2 regions of the Streptomyces sp. NPDC060064 genome follow, and region 2 is predicted to be linked to the other one. Evidence: riboswitches for the same ligand, from Rfam matches in the RefSeq annotation. Region 2 holds a riboswitch; the other holds the start of a gene.
The links. Region 2 has a riboswitch for cobalamin ahead of ACFWDI_RS18630 (ribonucleoside-diphosphate reductase subunit alpha). Riboswitches for the same ligand answer to the same signal wherever they lie in the genome.
Positions count from the first base shown of each region.

Region 1: another riboswitch for cobalamin. It lies ahead of ACFWDI_RS12990 (cobalamin biosynthesis protein); the one in region 2 lies ahead of ACFWDI_RS18630 (ribonucleoside-diphosphate reductase subunit alpha).

Region 1 is NZ_JBHWWF010000008.1:174,673-182,182, reverse strand. Features, by position in the region: gene ACFWDI_RS13010 (alpha/beta hydrolase) at 1-117, opposite strand, end outside; gene ACFWDI_RS13005 (class II aldolase/adducin family protein) at 209-871, opposite strand; gene ACFWDI_RS13000 (anion permease) at 1,108-2,355, shown strand; gene ACFWDI_RS12995 (hypothetical protein) at 2,368-2,589, shown strand; cobalamin riboswitch at 2,785-2,926, shown strand; gene ACFWDI_RS12990 (cobalamin biosynthesis protein) at 3,032-3,997, shown strand; gene ACFWDI_RS12985 (cobyric acid synthase) at 3,994-5,574, shown strand; gene cobN (cobaltochelatase subunit CobN) at 5,571-7,510, shown strand, end outside.
Region 2 is NZ_JBHWWF010000014.1:135,876-143,385, reverse strand. Features, by position in the region: gene ACFWDI_RS18655 (carbohydrate ABC transporter permease) at 1-587, opposite strand, end outside; gene ACFWDI_RS18650 (extracellular solute-binding protein) at 663-1,946, opposite strand; gene ACFWDI_RS18645 (GntR family transcriptional regulator) at 2,233-2,997, shown strand; gene ACFWDI_RS18640 (DUF3311 domain-containing protein) at 3,242-3,532, shown strand; gene mctP (monocarboxylate uptake permease MctP) at 3,529-5,154, shown strand; cobalamin riboswitch at 5,380-5,516, shown strand; gene ACFWDI_RS18630 (ribonucleoside-diphosphate reductase subunit alpha) at 5,658-7,510, shown strand, end outside.

The sequences.
Region 1 (7,510 bases), on a different contig from region 2:
CCGGCCGGGCGGCGCCTTGAGCGCGAGGTCGCTGGCGTAGCGGCCGGCCGCTATCGCGGCCGCGCCGACACCGATCAGAGTGGTGACGGCTACCGCCGTCGCTGTTGCCGGGCGCACCGTTCCAGTGTCGGCACCCCCGCGCCGTGCGGCCAGTGGACGGGGGCCGCCGGTGTCTGCGGAGGCCTCCGGCGCCGAGGCGGTCGGCACGTCAGCGGGGCCGGCCGTAGCTCTGAAGCTTGTCCGCCACCTCGTGCAGCTGGGACCGGGAGAGCAGGGTGGGCGAGTAGCCGGGCAGCGCTGCGGCGGTCAGCCAGAGCCGGCACATCCACTCCAGCTGGGCGGTGCGGTCGTAGGCCTGGTCGAGGGAGTCGCCGTAGGTGACCGTGCCGTGGTTCTGGAGGAGGCAGCCGGTGCGGTCCCGCAGGGCGCACAGCATGTTCTCGGCCAGCTCCTCCGTTCCGTACAGGGCGTACGCGGCGACGCGCACGGGGCCGCCGAGGGCGGCCGCCATGTAGTGGATGAGCGGCAGCTCGGGGACGAGGGTGGAGACGGCGGTGGCGTGCACGGCGTGGGTGTGCACGACGGCGACGGCGGTGGTGTTCCGGTAGACCTCGAGGTGCAGCGGCAGCTCGCTGGTGGGGGCGAGATCGCCGAGGACCTGGTTCCCGTCGAGATCGACGGCGACGGCGTCCTCGGGAGTGAGCCGGTCGTAAGGCACTCCGCTCGGGGTGACCAGGACGAGTCCGCCGACCCGTACCGAGACATTGCCCGAGGTGCCTACCACCAGGCCTTCCGCCGCTGTTCTGCGGGCCGTGGCCACGAGGTCTTCCCACGCCCGCTCGATCGCGTCCTGCCGCACCTGATCGGTCATGCGGCGATCCTGTCAGGCGGGGCCGGGAGGCCACAGAGGTCACGGTGACGGAGATCACTCAAATCACCAGAAAAGGCGCCTTCCGCGCCGCCGCTCCCGCCATCGCCGCGGTGATCGGCGAGCGGAGTGACGGATCCTCACTTGCGGACACCGCAAAGCCCGTCTCAGTTCATCTTCCGTTCACCCAGATTAACTACGTTCGCCGAGCCACTGACGTCAAACGATTGCCTGGGTAAATGGAACACATCACCTTGCTGCTCGCGATTGTGATCGCGACAGCTCTCGTGTTCGATTTCACGAACGGTTTCCACGACACCGCCAACGCGATGGCGACGACCATCTCGACCGGCGCTCTGAAGCCCAAGACGGCGGTGGCCATGGCCGCCGCGCTCAACCTCGTCGGCGCGTTCCTGTCGGTGGAGGTCGCCAAGACGATCTCCAGCGGCATCGTCACCGAGTCAGGCATCACACCCGAAGTCATCTTTGCTGCGCTCGTCGGCGCCATCCTCTGGAACCTGATGACCTGGCTGATCGGCCTGCCGTCCAGTTCCTCGCACGCCCTCATGGGCGGTCTGATCGGCGCCACCATCGCCTCGGTCGGCGTCAGCGGCGTCAATGGCGGCACGGTCGTCACCAAGGTGCTGATCCCCGCGATCGCGGCCCCGCTGGTCGCCGGCCTCGCGGCGTTCCTCGCCGCCCGGCTGACGTACAAGATCGGCAAGAACGCCGACGAGAAGGCCACCGCAAAGGGCTACCGCGCCGGCCAGATCGCCTCGGCGGGCCTGGTCTCCCTGGCCCACGGCACCAATGACGCCCAGAAGACCATGGGCGTCATCACGCTGGCGCTCGTCGCCGGCGGCGTCCTCTCCCCCGGCTCCAACCCCCCGATGTGGGTCATCCTCTCCGCCGGTCTCGCGATCGCGATGGGCACCTACCTCGGCGGCTGGCGCATCATCCGCACCCTGGGCACGGGCCTCACCGACCTCCAGCCGCAGCAGGGCTTCGCCGCCCAGACCAGCGCGGCCAGCGTCATTCTCGCCTCCTCCAACCTCGGCTTCTCCCTGTCGACCACGCACTCCTGCTCCGGCGCCGTGATGGGCGCGGGCCTGGGCCGCAAGGGCGGCGTGGTCCGCTGGTCCACCGCCACCCGGATGTTCGTCGCCTGGGGTCTGACCCTGCCGGCCGCGGGTCTGGTCGCCGCGGGCTCGGAGTTCGTGTCCAGGCAGGGCGACTGGGGTGTCGCGGTCGTCGCGGCCTTCCTGATCGGCGCCTGCGCCGCGATCTGGTTCATCTCCCGCCGCCAGGTGGTCGACCACACCAACGTCAACGCGGTGGACGCCGACGCCGAGCCCGCGGGTGTCGTGACCACCGCCATCGCGGCCGTCACCCCGCCGCCGGCCGGCACGCCCGCGCAGGACTTCAAGACCACCATCCCGGCTCCGGCCCCCACCGACTCCGAGCCGACGCAGCCGGCCACGGTGTAAGGACAGATCAGCATGAACATCGACTGGGCAGCTCTCGGCTCCGTCTTCGGCGTGAGCCTCGTCGCCACCGTCGCCCTCGTGGGTCTGTTCACCCTGGGCATCGTCGGCCTGACCAAGCAGGAGTCGGCGGCCGCGCAGGGCGGTTCCGCGGCCCTGGCACGCACCGGCGCGTACGCCTGCTTCGCGCTCTGCGCGGCGGCCGTGGCGTACGGGATCTATCTGATCGTCATCTGACGGCACGGTTCACCGGCTTCACGAGTTGCATCAACCGCTTCACAGGCCGGGCCGGGCACCCCTTCGGGTGACCCGGCCCGGCTCTCGCGTCGCGGGCGACGTGACGGTACGGCCCGTTTTCGACACCTGGCGGAAAACCGCCCCACATGTGTGCCCCAACACACTCTTGCATCGCAGGTCAAAGGCAAGTTGACGGTCGTTCTCGCAGCGTGGTGGACTGCCGAAGCCATCTACGGCGGCAGAAGAGGAAGCCGGTGCAAATCCGGCGCGGTCCCGCCACTGTCACCGGGGAGCAGTCCCCGGAAGCCAGGAACTCTCACCGCCGGTCACGTCGAACCAGGGCGCGGACACCCTGAGTGAGGACATATCGCCATGCCCGGCTGCGGTTCAGTTCCTGCTGTGAGTACGAGGGTCGTTCGAGGCGAAGCGTCGGCCTGAACCCATGCGTGCCGACCGTGAATTCGTGTACGGCGCCACCGCCGGCCTGGCCGGCGACCTGCTGCTCGGCGATCCCCGCCGCGGGCATCCGGTCGCCGCGTTCGGGCGGGCCGCGGGCGCTGTCGAGCATGTCCTGTGGCGTGACCACCGTGGCTGGGGCGCACTGCACACCGCCGTGTGCGCCGGAGGCGCCGCGGGTGCCGCCGCGGTTCTCGCGCGCGGTGTACGGGGCCGCGGCCGCGCATCCGTCGCACTGATCGCCGCGGCCACCTGGGCCGTCGTCGGAGGTACGTCGCTGGGCCGCGAGGCGCGGGCCATCGGCGGCGCGCTCGCCGCCGGTGACGTGGACGTGGCGCGGGAGCGCCTGCCGCATCTGTGCGGGCGCGATCCGCAGGCGCTGGACGAGCAGCAGATCGCACGCGCCGTCGTCGAGTCCGTCGCCGAGAACACCTCCGACGCCGTGGTGGGCGCGCTGGTCTGGGGCGCCGTCGCGGGCGTGCCGGGTCTGGTGGGGTTCCGTGCCGTCAACACGCTGGACGCGATGGTCGGGCACAAGTCGGCCAAATACCGGAGGTTCGGCTGGGCCTCGGCGCGGCTCGACGATGTGGCCGGCTGGCCGGGGGCCCGGCTCACCGCGGGACTCGCGGTTCTCGCGGGCGGGGATGCGCGCGGAGCCGTACGGGCCTGGCGGGCCGATGCGAAGAAGCACCCGAGCCCGAACGCGGGCCCGGTGGAGGCTGCGTTCGCGGGGGCGCTCGGCGTACGGCTGGGCGGGACCCTCTCGTACGGCGGCCGGGTGGAGCACCGTCCCGTACTCAACTCCACCGGGCGCCCGGTGGAGTTCGGCGACATCGAACGCGCCGTACGGCTCTCGCGGCGCGTCGGCTGGCTGACACTGGCGACCTGCGCGGCGGGCCGCCTGGCGGGTCACGCACTGCGCGCGCGGCGCGCGGGAAAGGGGCGGGGATGAGCAGGCGCAGAGGCGGCGGGCTGCTGGTGGCGGGGACCACGTCCGACGCGGGCAAGAGCGTCGTCACGGCCGGGATCTGCCGATGGCTGGTGCGGCGGGGGGTGAAGGTCGCGCCCTTCAAGGGGCAGAACATGTCCCTCAATTCGTTCGTGACGCGCGAGGGCGCGGAGATCGGCCGGGCGCAGGCCATGCAGGCGCAGGCCGCGCGCGTGGAGCCGAGCGCGCTGATGAATCCCGTGCTGCTCAAGCCGGGCAGCGACCGGTCGAGCCAGGTGGTCCTGATGGGCAAACCGGTGGGCGAACTGAGCGCCCGCGGGTTCTTCGGGGGGTCTGAGGGGGCGTCCCCCGGGAAAATGCTGCGCGGTGGGCGGCAGGAGGCGCTGCTCGGGACCGTCGTGGAGTGCCTGGAGGAGCTGCGGGGCACGTATGAAGCCGTGATCTGCGAGGGGGCGGGCAGTCCGGCCGAGATCAATCTGCGGCGTACGGACATCGTGAACATGGGCATCGCGCGAGCGGCACAGCTCCCGGTGCTGGTGGTCGGAGACATCGACCGCGGTGGGGTCTTCGCCTCGTTCTTCGGGACCACCGCGCTGCTCAGCGCCGAGGATCAGGCGCTGGTCGCCGGATACATCGTCAACAAGTTCCGCGGCGATGTGTCGCTGCTGGAGCCCGGTATCGAGATGCTGCGCGGGCTGACCGGGCGGCACACATACGGGATTCTGCCGTACGCCCACGGGCTCGGCATCGACGAGGAGGACGGGCTGCGGGTCTCGCTGCGCGGCGCGGTACGGGAGTCGGTGGTCGCGCCGCCCGTGGGCGAGGACATACTGCGGGTCGCGGTCTGTGCCGTGCCGCTGATGTCCAACTTCACGGACGTGGACGCGCTGGCCGCCGAGCCGGGTGTCGTCGTGCGGTTCGTGGACCGGGCCGAGGAACTTGTCGACGCCGACCTGGTGGTCGTGCCGGGAACCCGGGGCACGGTCAGGGCCCTGGAGTGGCTCAAGGAGCGCGGGCTGGCCGACGCGCTGGCGCGCCGGGCTGCCGAGGGGCGGCCCGTGCTCGGTGTCTGCGGCGGTTTCCAGCTCCTCGGCGAGCACATCGAGGACGAGGTCGAGTCGCGGGCGGGCCGTGTCCAGGGGCTTGGACTGCTGCCCGTGCGGGTGCGGTTCGCGCGCGAGAAGACCCTCGCCCGGCCGGTCGGCGAGGCCCTGGGTGAACGCGTGGAGGGCTACGAGATCCACCACGGCGTCGCCGAAGTACTCGGCGGCGACACGTTCATCTCCGATGGCGACGGACACAGCCTGGACGGCTGCCGGGTCGGCGCCGTCCGGGGTACGCACTGGCACGGATCGCTGGAGAGCGACGGCTTCCGCCGGGCGTTCCTGCGCGACGTCGCCGAGGCCGCGGGCCGGCGGTTCGTGCCCGCGCCCGACACCAGCTTCGGCGCGCTGCGCGAAGAGCAGCTGGACCGCCTCGGCGATCTCATCGAAGAACACGCGGATACGGATGCGCTGCTGCGGCTCATCGAGTCGGGCGCACCCTCAGGACTTCCCTTCATCGCACCTGGAGCGCCATGAGCACCGAGAGCACCGTGCTGTTGCTGTCCACCGCCGATACGGATCTGCTGGCGGCCCGGGCCTCCGGCGCGCCCTACCGCATCGGCAATCCGACCCGTATCGATGTGGCGGAGGAGCTGCCCGCGCTCATCGCGGGCGCGTCCGTCGCGGTCGTACGGCTGCTCGGCGGGAAGCGGGCCTGGGAGGACGGGCTCGCGGTCCTCAAGGCGTCCGGGATTCCGACCGTGCTGCTGGGCGGCGAGGCGGTGCCCGACGCGGAGTTGATGGCCGAGTCGTCCGTGCACGCGGGTGCTGTCGCGGAGGCCCTGCAGTATCTCGTCGAGGGCGGGCCCGGGAACCTCGTCGAGCTGTCCCGGTTCCTGACGGAGGACGTGCTGCTGGCCGGTCACGGTCGTGCCGCGGACGCGCGGGACAGGCACAGTGCCGAGCCGCAGAAGATGCCGGAGTGGGGCGTGCACGGCGCGCGTGCGTATGTGGAGGGGCGGCCGAGCGTCGGCGTGCTCTTCTACCGCGCGCACCAGCTCTCCGGCAACACCGGATTCGTCGACACGCTGTGCGACGCGATCGAGGCCCGCGGGTCCAACGCCCTTCCCGTGTACTGCGGTTCGCTGCGCGGCGCCGACGCCGAGCTGTACGAGCTGCTCGCCAGGACCGATGCGCTGGTCGCCACGGTGCTGGCGGCGGGCGGCACGCGGGCGAGTGACGCCAGCGCCGGCGGGGACGACGAGGCCTGGGACATCGGCGCGCTCGCCGAGCTCAATGTGCCGGTGCTGCAGGGACTGTGCCTGACCTCGTCGAAGGCCACCTGGGAGGCGTCGGACGCGGCCCTGTCCCCCATGGACGCGGCGATGCAGGTGGCGATCCCCGAGTTCGACGGGCGGATCATCACGGTCCCGTTCTCCTTCAAGGAGCAGGGCCCCGACGACGTGCCGGTGTATGTCGCCGACCCGGAGCGCGCCGGACGCGTTGCCGGAATCGCCGTACGCCACGCCCGGTTGAAGCACAAGCCGAACGCCGAGAAGAAGCTCGCGCTCGTCTTCACCGCCTACCCGACCAAGCATTCACGGGTCGGCAACGCCGTCGGTCTCGACACCCCGGCGTCCGCCGTGCGGGTGCTGGACGCGCTGCGCGACGCCGGTTACGCCGTGGAGGGCTACCCCGACAACGGCGACGAGCTGATCCACCGGCTGATCAACGCCGGTGGTCACGATGTGGAGTGGCTGACCGAGGAGCAGCTGGCCGCCGCCCCCGCGCGCGTGCCGCTCGCCGACTACCGCGCCTGGTTCGACAAGCTGGAGCCGGACCTGCGCGACGGAATGCTGGAGCACTGGGGCGAGCCGCCGGGCAGCCTGTACGTCGACGGCGACGAGATCGTGCTGGCGTCCCTGCAGTTCGGGAACGTCGTCGTGATGATCCAGCCGCCGCGCGGCTTCGGCGAGAACCCGATCGCGATCTACCACGACCCCGATATGCCGCCCTCGCACCACTACATGGCGGCGTACCGCTGGCTGGACAACAGCTTCGGCGCGGACGCGATCGTGCACATGGGCAAGCACGGCACCATGGAGTGGCTGCCGGGCAAGGGGCTCGGACTGTCGGCGGGCTGCGGTCCTGACGCGGTGCTCGGCGAACTGCCTCTGGTGTACCCGTTCATCGTCAACGACCCGGGCGAGGGCACCCAGGCCAAGCGCCGCGGTCACGCCACCGTCGTGGACCATCTGGTGCCGCCGATGGCGCGTGCCGACACCTACGGCGACCTGGCCAAGCTGGAGCAGCTGCTCGACGAGTACGCGCTCGTCAGCGATCTCGACCCGACGAAGGCGCCGGCCGTACGGGCGCAGATCTGGACGCTGGTGAAGGCCGCGGAGCTGCACCACGATCTGCATGTCGACGAGCAGCCGGACGACGGCGAGTTCGACTCGTTCGTCATGCACAT
Region 2 (7,510 bases):
GCGAGGCCCTGGGGGCCGCTGGCGAACCAGTTGTGGCCGACCATGTCGACTCCGGGCAGCCTGGAGAGCAGCCAGTTGAGCACGCCGTAGTCGGCGTCGAAGAGCCACTTGAAGATCGCGGTGGCGACGATGATGGGCATGCCCCAGCTCGCCACGAGCGCGATGTTGATCAGGGTCTTCACCCAGCCGGAGACCCGTTGCAGCAGCAGCGCGATCAGCATGCCGATGACCATGGTCAGCACCACGGCGCTGAAGGCGAAGACCGCGGTCCGTATGACGACGGTCCAGAACTCGCTGTCCCCGAGGATCTTGGAGAAGTTGTCGAAGCCGACCGACTCCGGGTCCTTGAAGCCCCACAGCTGGGGCTGGCCGAACTTCTGGAAGGAGAGGGTGACCAGCCGTACCAGCGGATAGCCGAGGACGAGCAGAAGGATGAGCAGGCAGGGTGCGAGCAGCAGCCAGGGCACTCCTGCCCCGTCTGCTGTCGGCTTTCTGCCGGGCTTTGCCGGGGTGGCTGCGCCGGTCCCCGGTGGTGGCGATTGCCGCGTCGGCGGCACCGTGGCGGTGGTTGTCTCTGCGGCACTCATCCCGTGCTCCTCAGCGGTCCCTCTCCCGGTACGAGCGGCAGGGCCCCGTCGCGGTGACGGGGCCCTGCCCTTGGGTCACTTGGTGTTGATGACCTTGTCGATCGCGGCGTCCGCGGCCTTCGCGGCGTCCGCCACCGACTTCTTGCCGGTGCCGATCTGCTGCAGCATGGTCTTGAGGGTCTGGGCCTTCTCGACCTGACCCCAGCCCGGTGCCATCGGGACGAACCAGTTGGACTCGGCGGCGGTGGCCGGGACCACCGTCTTCGGGTCGTTCTTCAGGGTCGCCAGGTCGGTCTTGTTGTTGGGCAGGTTGCCCTTGGCGAGCAGACCCTTCTGGCCCTGGGCGCCGGTGAAGGCGTTGATCCACTCGGCCGCGACGTCCTGCGCCTTGGACTTGACCGGGACGGCCAGATCGGAGCCGCCGAGGAAGACGGGAAGAGCCTTGCCGTTCGGGCCGGGCATCACGAAGTTCTCGAGCTTGTCGGCGAGTTTGCCGACCTTGTCGTTCTTCGGGTCGGCGGCCGTGCCGCCCTCCCAGGCCGCGCTGAAGATGGTCGCGGACTTGCCCTGGCCGAAGACGACCGGACGGTCGGACTCGTCCTTCGTCTTGTCGCCGTGCATGTACTTGTCGAGGATCGACTTGTACTCATTGAGGCCCTTGAGGGACTCGGGCGAGGAGAGGTTGGCCTTCCAGGTGTCGCCGTCCTTCTTGGCGATGGAGCCACCGGCGTCGTACACGAAGGACATCGCGGCGTACCAGTCCGGCGAAGGCTGGTACCAGGCGCTGAACTTGTCGCCCTTCTTCTCCTGGATCTTGTCCAGGGCGGCGGTGAGCTCCGCGTACGTCTTCGGGGCGGCCTTCACGCCGGCCTCGGCGGCGATGTCCTTGCGCCAGGTGCCGACACGGCCACCGGCGTAGTACGGGACACCGTAGGTCTTGCCGTCGTACGTGACGGACTCCTTGAGGCCGTCCAGCCACGCGTCCGACTGCTCGAACTTCTTCGGGTCGACCTCGGCGAACGCGCCCTTGGTCATGTAGCCGAGCATCTCGGTGTTGCCCATCTCGACCACGTCCGGAGCCTTGTCCGTGGCGAGTACGGCGTCGAGCTTGGCGTTCTTGTCCGGCCAGCCGTAGTACTCGTGCTTGATCTTGATGCCCGGGTGCTTCTTGACGATCGCGTCGTCGGCGGCCTTCACGAGATCGGGCCAGTTGTTCTGGGCGTCCACCGTCAGCCAGACGGTCAGCTCCTTGGCGTCGCCGCCGCCGGCCTTGTCCCCGCCCTTGTCCGAATCACCACAGGCCGCAAGGCCGATCATCATGCCCGCGACGCCTACCGCCGCGATGAGCTTGCGCTTCACGCCACCCTCCTCAGGGATGCCTGCAACCCCCCTGCCCACCGCGAAGACATACGACGAGTACTGCTCGTGGGGCTGGGACCTGGTCTTTAATGGTTTAGACCAGTACTCGGGAGCTTGGCCTAGACCTTTAGGGGTGTCAAGGGTGTATAAGAAGGGCTGTCACCTCCGTTATCGGACCGACACCTGAGGGAGGTCGACGACCCGTGACCGGACCGTGCCACCATGTGAGCCGCAACAGACGGAGGAGCCGGTGACGGCAGCAGCACAAGAGTCGGGAAGGCGGGCCATGGCCACGGACGGGGGCGGCACCGAGACCGAGGGCGGGGCACAGACCCGTACCGCACGCGTGCCCAAGTACTACCGGCTGAAGCGCCACTTGCTGGACATGACGGAGACCATGCCGCCCGGCACGCCCGTGCCGCCGGAGCGCACACTCGCCGCGGAGTTCGACACCTCGCGTACGACGGTGCGCCAGGCGCTCCAGGAACTGGTCGTCGAGGGCCGCCTCGAGCGCATCCAGGGCAAGGGCACCTTCGTGGCCAAGCCCAAGGTCTCGCAGGCCCTCCAGCTCACCTCGTACACCGAGGACATGCGGGCCCAGGGCCTCGAGCCCACCTCGCAACTGCTGGACATCGGGTATGTCACGGCCGACGACACGCTGGCCGGACTGCTGGACATCGCGGCCGGCGGACGGGTGCTGCGGATCGAGCGGCTGCGGCTGGCGAGCGGCGAACCGATGGCGATCGAGACGACGCATCTGTCGGCCAAGCGCTTCCCGGCGCTGCGGCGCAGCCTGGTGAAGTACACCTCGCTCTACACGGCGCTGGCGGAGGTGTACGACGTCCATCTGGCCGAGGCCGAGGAGACGATCGAGACCTCGCTGGCCACGCCGCGCGAGGCGGGGCTGCTCGGTACGGACGTGGGCCTGCCGATGCTGATGCTGTCGCGCCACTCGCTCGACGCGCAGGGCGAGCCCGTGGAGTGGGTGCGCTCGGTGTACCGGGGCGACCGGTACAAGTTCGTGGCGAGACTTCAGCGCCCCGCACCCTGAACCGACCCTGAACCGGTCCCTGAACCGCGGTCCGGCCCGCACACCCTGCCCCGCCGAGGTTCATCGGCACAGCGCCGCAACTGCCGTTGCGGCGCTATGTCATGTTTGCGGCCACCGTGCCCGGGCGCGACGCGAAGTCGTTGCCGTACCGATATGCGGACGGGGGTGACTCGGTTCGAAAGCCTCGCCTACATTTCCTGCGCATTACAGGTACAGGTGATCAGCGAGGGGACGGAGTCGCCGTATGTCAGCAGAGCCTGAGGCGCCAGAAGCGCCGGAAGTGCCTGAAGTTCCTGAAGCGAAACCACCGGTCATCACGCCGGTGCGCGTGATCGTCGCCCTCTGCCTCTTCGCGCCGTTTGTGGCAATGCTCTGGGTCAGTTCGTATGCGAAGACCGAACCGGCCTTCATCGGGATCCCGTTCTTCTACTGGTACCAGATGCTCTGGGTGGTCATCTCGACCGCACTCACCATGATCGCTTACCAGCTGTGGCAGCGTGACCAGCGCGCCCGCAAGGGAGGTGCGTCGAAGTGAAGGACGGCGTGAACGGCGTCGCGCTCGGCGTCTTCATCTTCTTCTTCCTGGCCGTCACGGTCATGGGCTTCCTGGCCGCGCGCTGGCGCAAGGCCGAGAGCGACAGCCTCGACGAATGGGGCCTGGGCGGCCGTTCGTTCGGCACCTGGGTCACCTGGTTCCTGCTCGGCGGCGACCTGTACACGGCGTACACCTTCGTCGCCGTCCCGGCGGCGATCTACGCGGCGGGCGCGGCGGGCTTCTTCGCCGTGCCGTACACGATCCTCGTCTACCCGCTGATCTTCACCTTTCTGCCGCGGCTGTGGTCGGTGTCGCACAAGCACGGATACGTCACCACTTCGGACTTCGTGCGCGGGCGCTGGGGCTCGAAGGGCCTCTCGCTGGCGGTCGCCGTCACCGGCATCCTGGCGACGATGCCGTACATCGCGCTCCAACTGGTCGGCATCCAGGCGGTACTCGATGTGATGGGCGTCGGCGGTGGCGAGACGACCAGCTGGTTCGTCAAGGACCTGCCGCTGCTGATCGCCTTCGGTGTGCTGGCGGCGTACACCTACTCGTCCGGCCTGCGGGCGCCGGCGCTGATCGCGTTCGTCAAGGATGCGCTGATCTACATCGTCATCGCGGTGGCGATCATCTACATCCCGATCAAGCTCGGCGGCTTCGACGACATCTTCGCGAAGGCGGGCGACGCGTTCGCGCAGATCAACCCGGCGACGGAGAAGCCACGGGGTGCGCTGGCGCCGGGCGAGGCGGGCCAGTGGGGTTACGCGACGCTGGCGCTGGGCTCGGCGCTCGCGCTCTTCATGTATCCGCACTCGATCACGGCGACGCTGTCCTCGCGCAGCCGTGATGTGATCCGCCGCAACACCACGATCCTGCCGCTGTACTCGCTGATGCTGGGTCTGCTGGCGCTGCTCGGGTTCATGGCGATCGCGGCCGGTATCAAGGTGCAGAACGGTCAGCTGGCGATCCCTCAGCTGTTCGAGACGATGTTCCCGGACTGGTTCGCGGGTGTGGCGTTCGCGGCGATCGGCATCGGCGCGCTGGTGCCGGCGGCGATCATGTCGATCGCGGCGGCGAATCTGTTCACCCGGAACATCTACAAGGACTTCATCAAGCCGGACGCGACGCCCGCGCAGGAGACGAAGGTCTCCAAGCTGGTCTCGCTGCTGGTGAAGGTGGGCGCGCTGGTCTTCGTTCTGACGATGGACAAGACAGTGGCGATCAACTTCCAGCTCCTTGGCGGCATCTGGATCCTCCAGACCTTCCCGGCTCTGGTCGGCGGCCTGTTCACGCGCTGGTTCCACCGCTGGGCGCTGCTGGCGGGCTGGGCGGTCGGCATGATCTACGGCACGTCGGCGGCGTACGGAGTCGCGAGCCCGACACAGAAGCACTTCGGCGGCTCGTCGGCGGAGATCCCCGGCCTCGGCGAGATCGGCTACATCGGCCTCACGGCGTTCATCCTGAACGTGGTGGTGACGGTGGTCCTGACGTTCGCCATGCGGGCGCTGGGGGCCCCGGAGGGCGTCGACGAGACCAGCCCGTCGGACTACACGGCGGACGCGGGCGACGCGGGCGTCCAGGTGGAACTGCCGTCGGCGACGGCAGGGGTGAGTCACTGACGGTCGGGCCGGCGTGAGGGCCGTTGCGTTTCCCGGGAGGGGCGCGACGGCCCTTGGCTGTTGGGCGGGCAGCAAATCAAGCCCCGCACATCAAGCCACAACGGCGATTGAGGCGCGGGGTCCGGGGCGGATATCCAGACCGTCCCCGGGATCACCTTGCTCCCTTACGCGTTGGAGCCGCAGTGCGCCATGACACAACATGTGGGGGGTGCCGCATCAAGCGGCCCCCACATGTATGCTCATGGTCGCTGTCGACGCAGGGGAATCCGGTGTGAATCCGGAACTGTCCCGCAACGGTGTGATGCGGTGCGCTTTGTCGTACCCCGCCAGTCCGAGGACCTGCCGACGGTGCATCCGGCTCGACCGAACCGGGTGCCGAGACGTCCGGGCCTCGCGGTTGGGCCGGTGGACGCCGTGCGGTGTGCTGCCCTTCGACGGGTACGTACGCCCGTACCGGCCTCCCCTCCCCCGCCGGCCCAGAGCCGAGCGAGGGAGAGCACCACGTGACCATCGCGCCAGCCGATCCGGCTTCAGGCATCTCCGAGCAGGTGGCCGACGGCCCCGGGACCGCACTGCTGCGGACCCTCACGGACCTCACCGCCGATCTGCCCGACACCGACCCCGGACGTGTCGCCGCCGCCGCGCTGCGCGGCCGGCACGCCGGGTCGGACGCGGCCGAGCTGCGGAGCCTCGCCACCGACGCGGCCGCGGGGCTGATCTCCGAGGACCCTGCCTACTCGCGGCTCGCCGCCCGCCTGCTGACCCGTCATATCGCGGACGAGGCAGCCGGACAGGGCTCGGTGGCCTTCTCCGCATCCGTCGCGGTCGGGCACCGCGAGGGCCTGATCGCGGACCGTACGGCCGAGTTCGTGACGCTGCACGCCGCGCGGCTGGATGCCCTCGTCGACCAGACCGCCGACGACCGCTTCGGCTACTTCGGTCTGCGCACCCTCTACAGCCGCTATCTGCTCCGGCACCCGATCACCCGTCAGGTCATCGAGACCCCGCAGCACTTCATGCTGCGCGTCGCCTGCGGCCTCGCCGAGGACGCTTCGGTCCGTGCCCTGGACGAGGTCGCCGCGCTGTACGGCCTGATGAGCCGCCTCGACTACCTCCCTTCCTCGCCCACGCTCTTCAACTCCGGCACCCGCCACCCGCAGATGTCCTCCTGCTATCTGCTGGACTCGCCGCTGGACGAGCTCGACTCGATCTACGACCGCTACCACCAGGTGGCCCGTCTTTCGAAGCACGCGGGCGGCATCGGCCTCTCCTACTCCCGTATCCGCTCCCGCGGTTCGCTGATCCGGGGCACCAACGGCCACTCCAACGGCATCGTCCCGTTCCTCAAGACCCTCGACGCCTCGGTCGCCGCGGTGAACCAGGGCGGCAGGCGCAAGGGCGCCGCCGCCGTCTACCTGGAGACCTGGCACTCCGACATCGAGGAGTTCCTGGAGCTGCGCGACAACACCGGCGAGGACGCCCGGCGTACGCACAATCTGAACCTCGCGCACTGGATCCCCGACGAGTTCATGCGCCGCGTCGAGGCGGATGCCGACTGGTCGCTGTTCTCGCCCGCGGATGTGCCGGAGCTGGTCGACCTGTGGGGCGACGAGTTCGACGCGGCGTACCGCAAGGCCGAGGCCGCCGGTCTCGCGCAGAAGTCCATGCCGGCCCGTGACCTCTACGGCCGGATGATGCGGACGCTCGCCCAGACCGGCCAGGGCTGGATGACCTTCAAGGACGCCTCCAACCGCACCGCCAACCAGACGGCGGAGCCGGGCCACACGGTCCACTCCTCGAACCTCTGCACCGAGATCCTCGAGGTGACGGACGACGGTGAGACGGCCGTCTGCAACCTCGGCTCGGTCAACCTGGGTGCGTTCGTCGCCGACGGCGGCATCGACTGGGAGCGGCTCGACGAGACCGTCCGTACCGCCGTCACCTTCCTCGACCGTGTCGTCGACATCAACTTCTACCCGACCGAGCAGGCCGGCCGCTCCAACGCCAAGTGGCGGCCGGTGGGCCTGGGCGCGATGGGCCTCCAGGACGTCTTCTTCAAGCTCCGCCTGCCCTTCGACTCGGCCGAGGCGAAGGCGCTCTCCACGAGGATCGCCGAGCGGATCATGCTCGCGGCGTACGAGGCGTCCTGCGACCTCGCCGAGCGCAACGGCCCGCTGCCCGCCTGGTCCCGGACGCGCGCGGCCCGTGGCGTGCTGCACCCGGACCACTACGACGTCGAGCTGAACTGGCCGGAGCGCTGGGACGCGCTGCGCGCCCGGGTCGCCTCGACCGGCATGCGCAACTCCCTGCTGCTCGCCATCGCGCCGACCGCGACCATCGCCTCGATCGCAGGTGT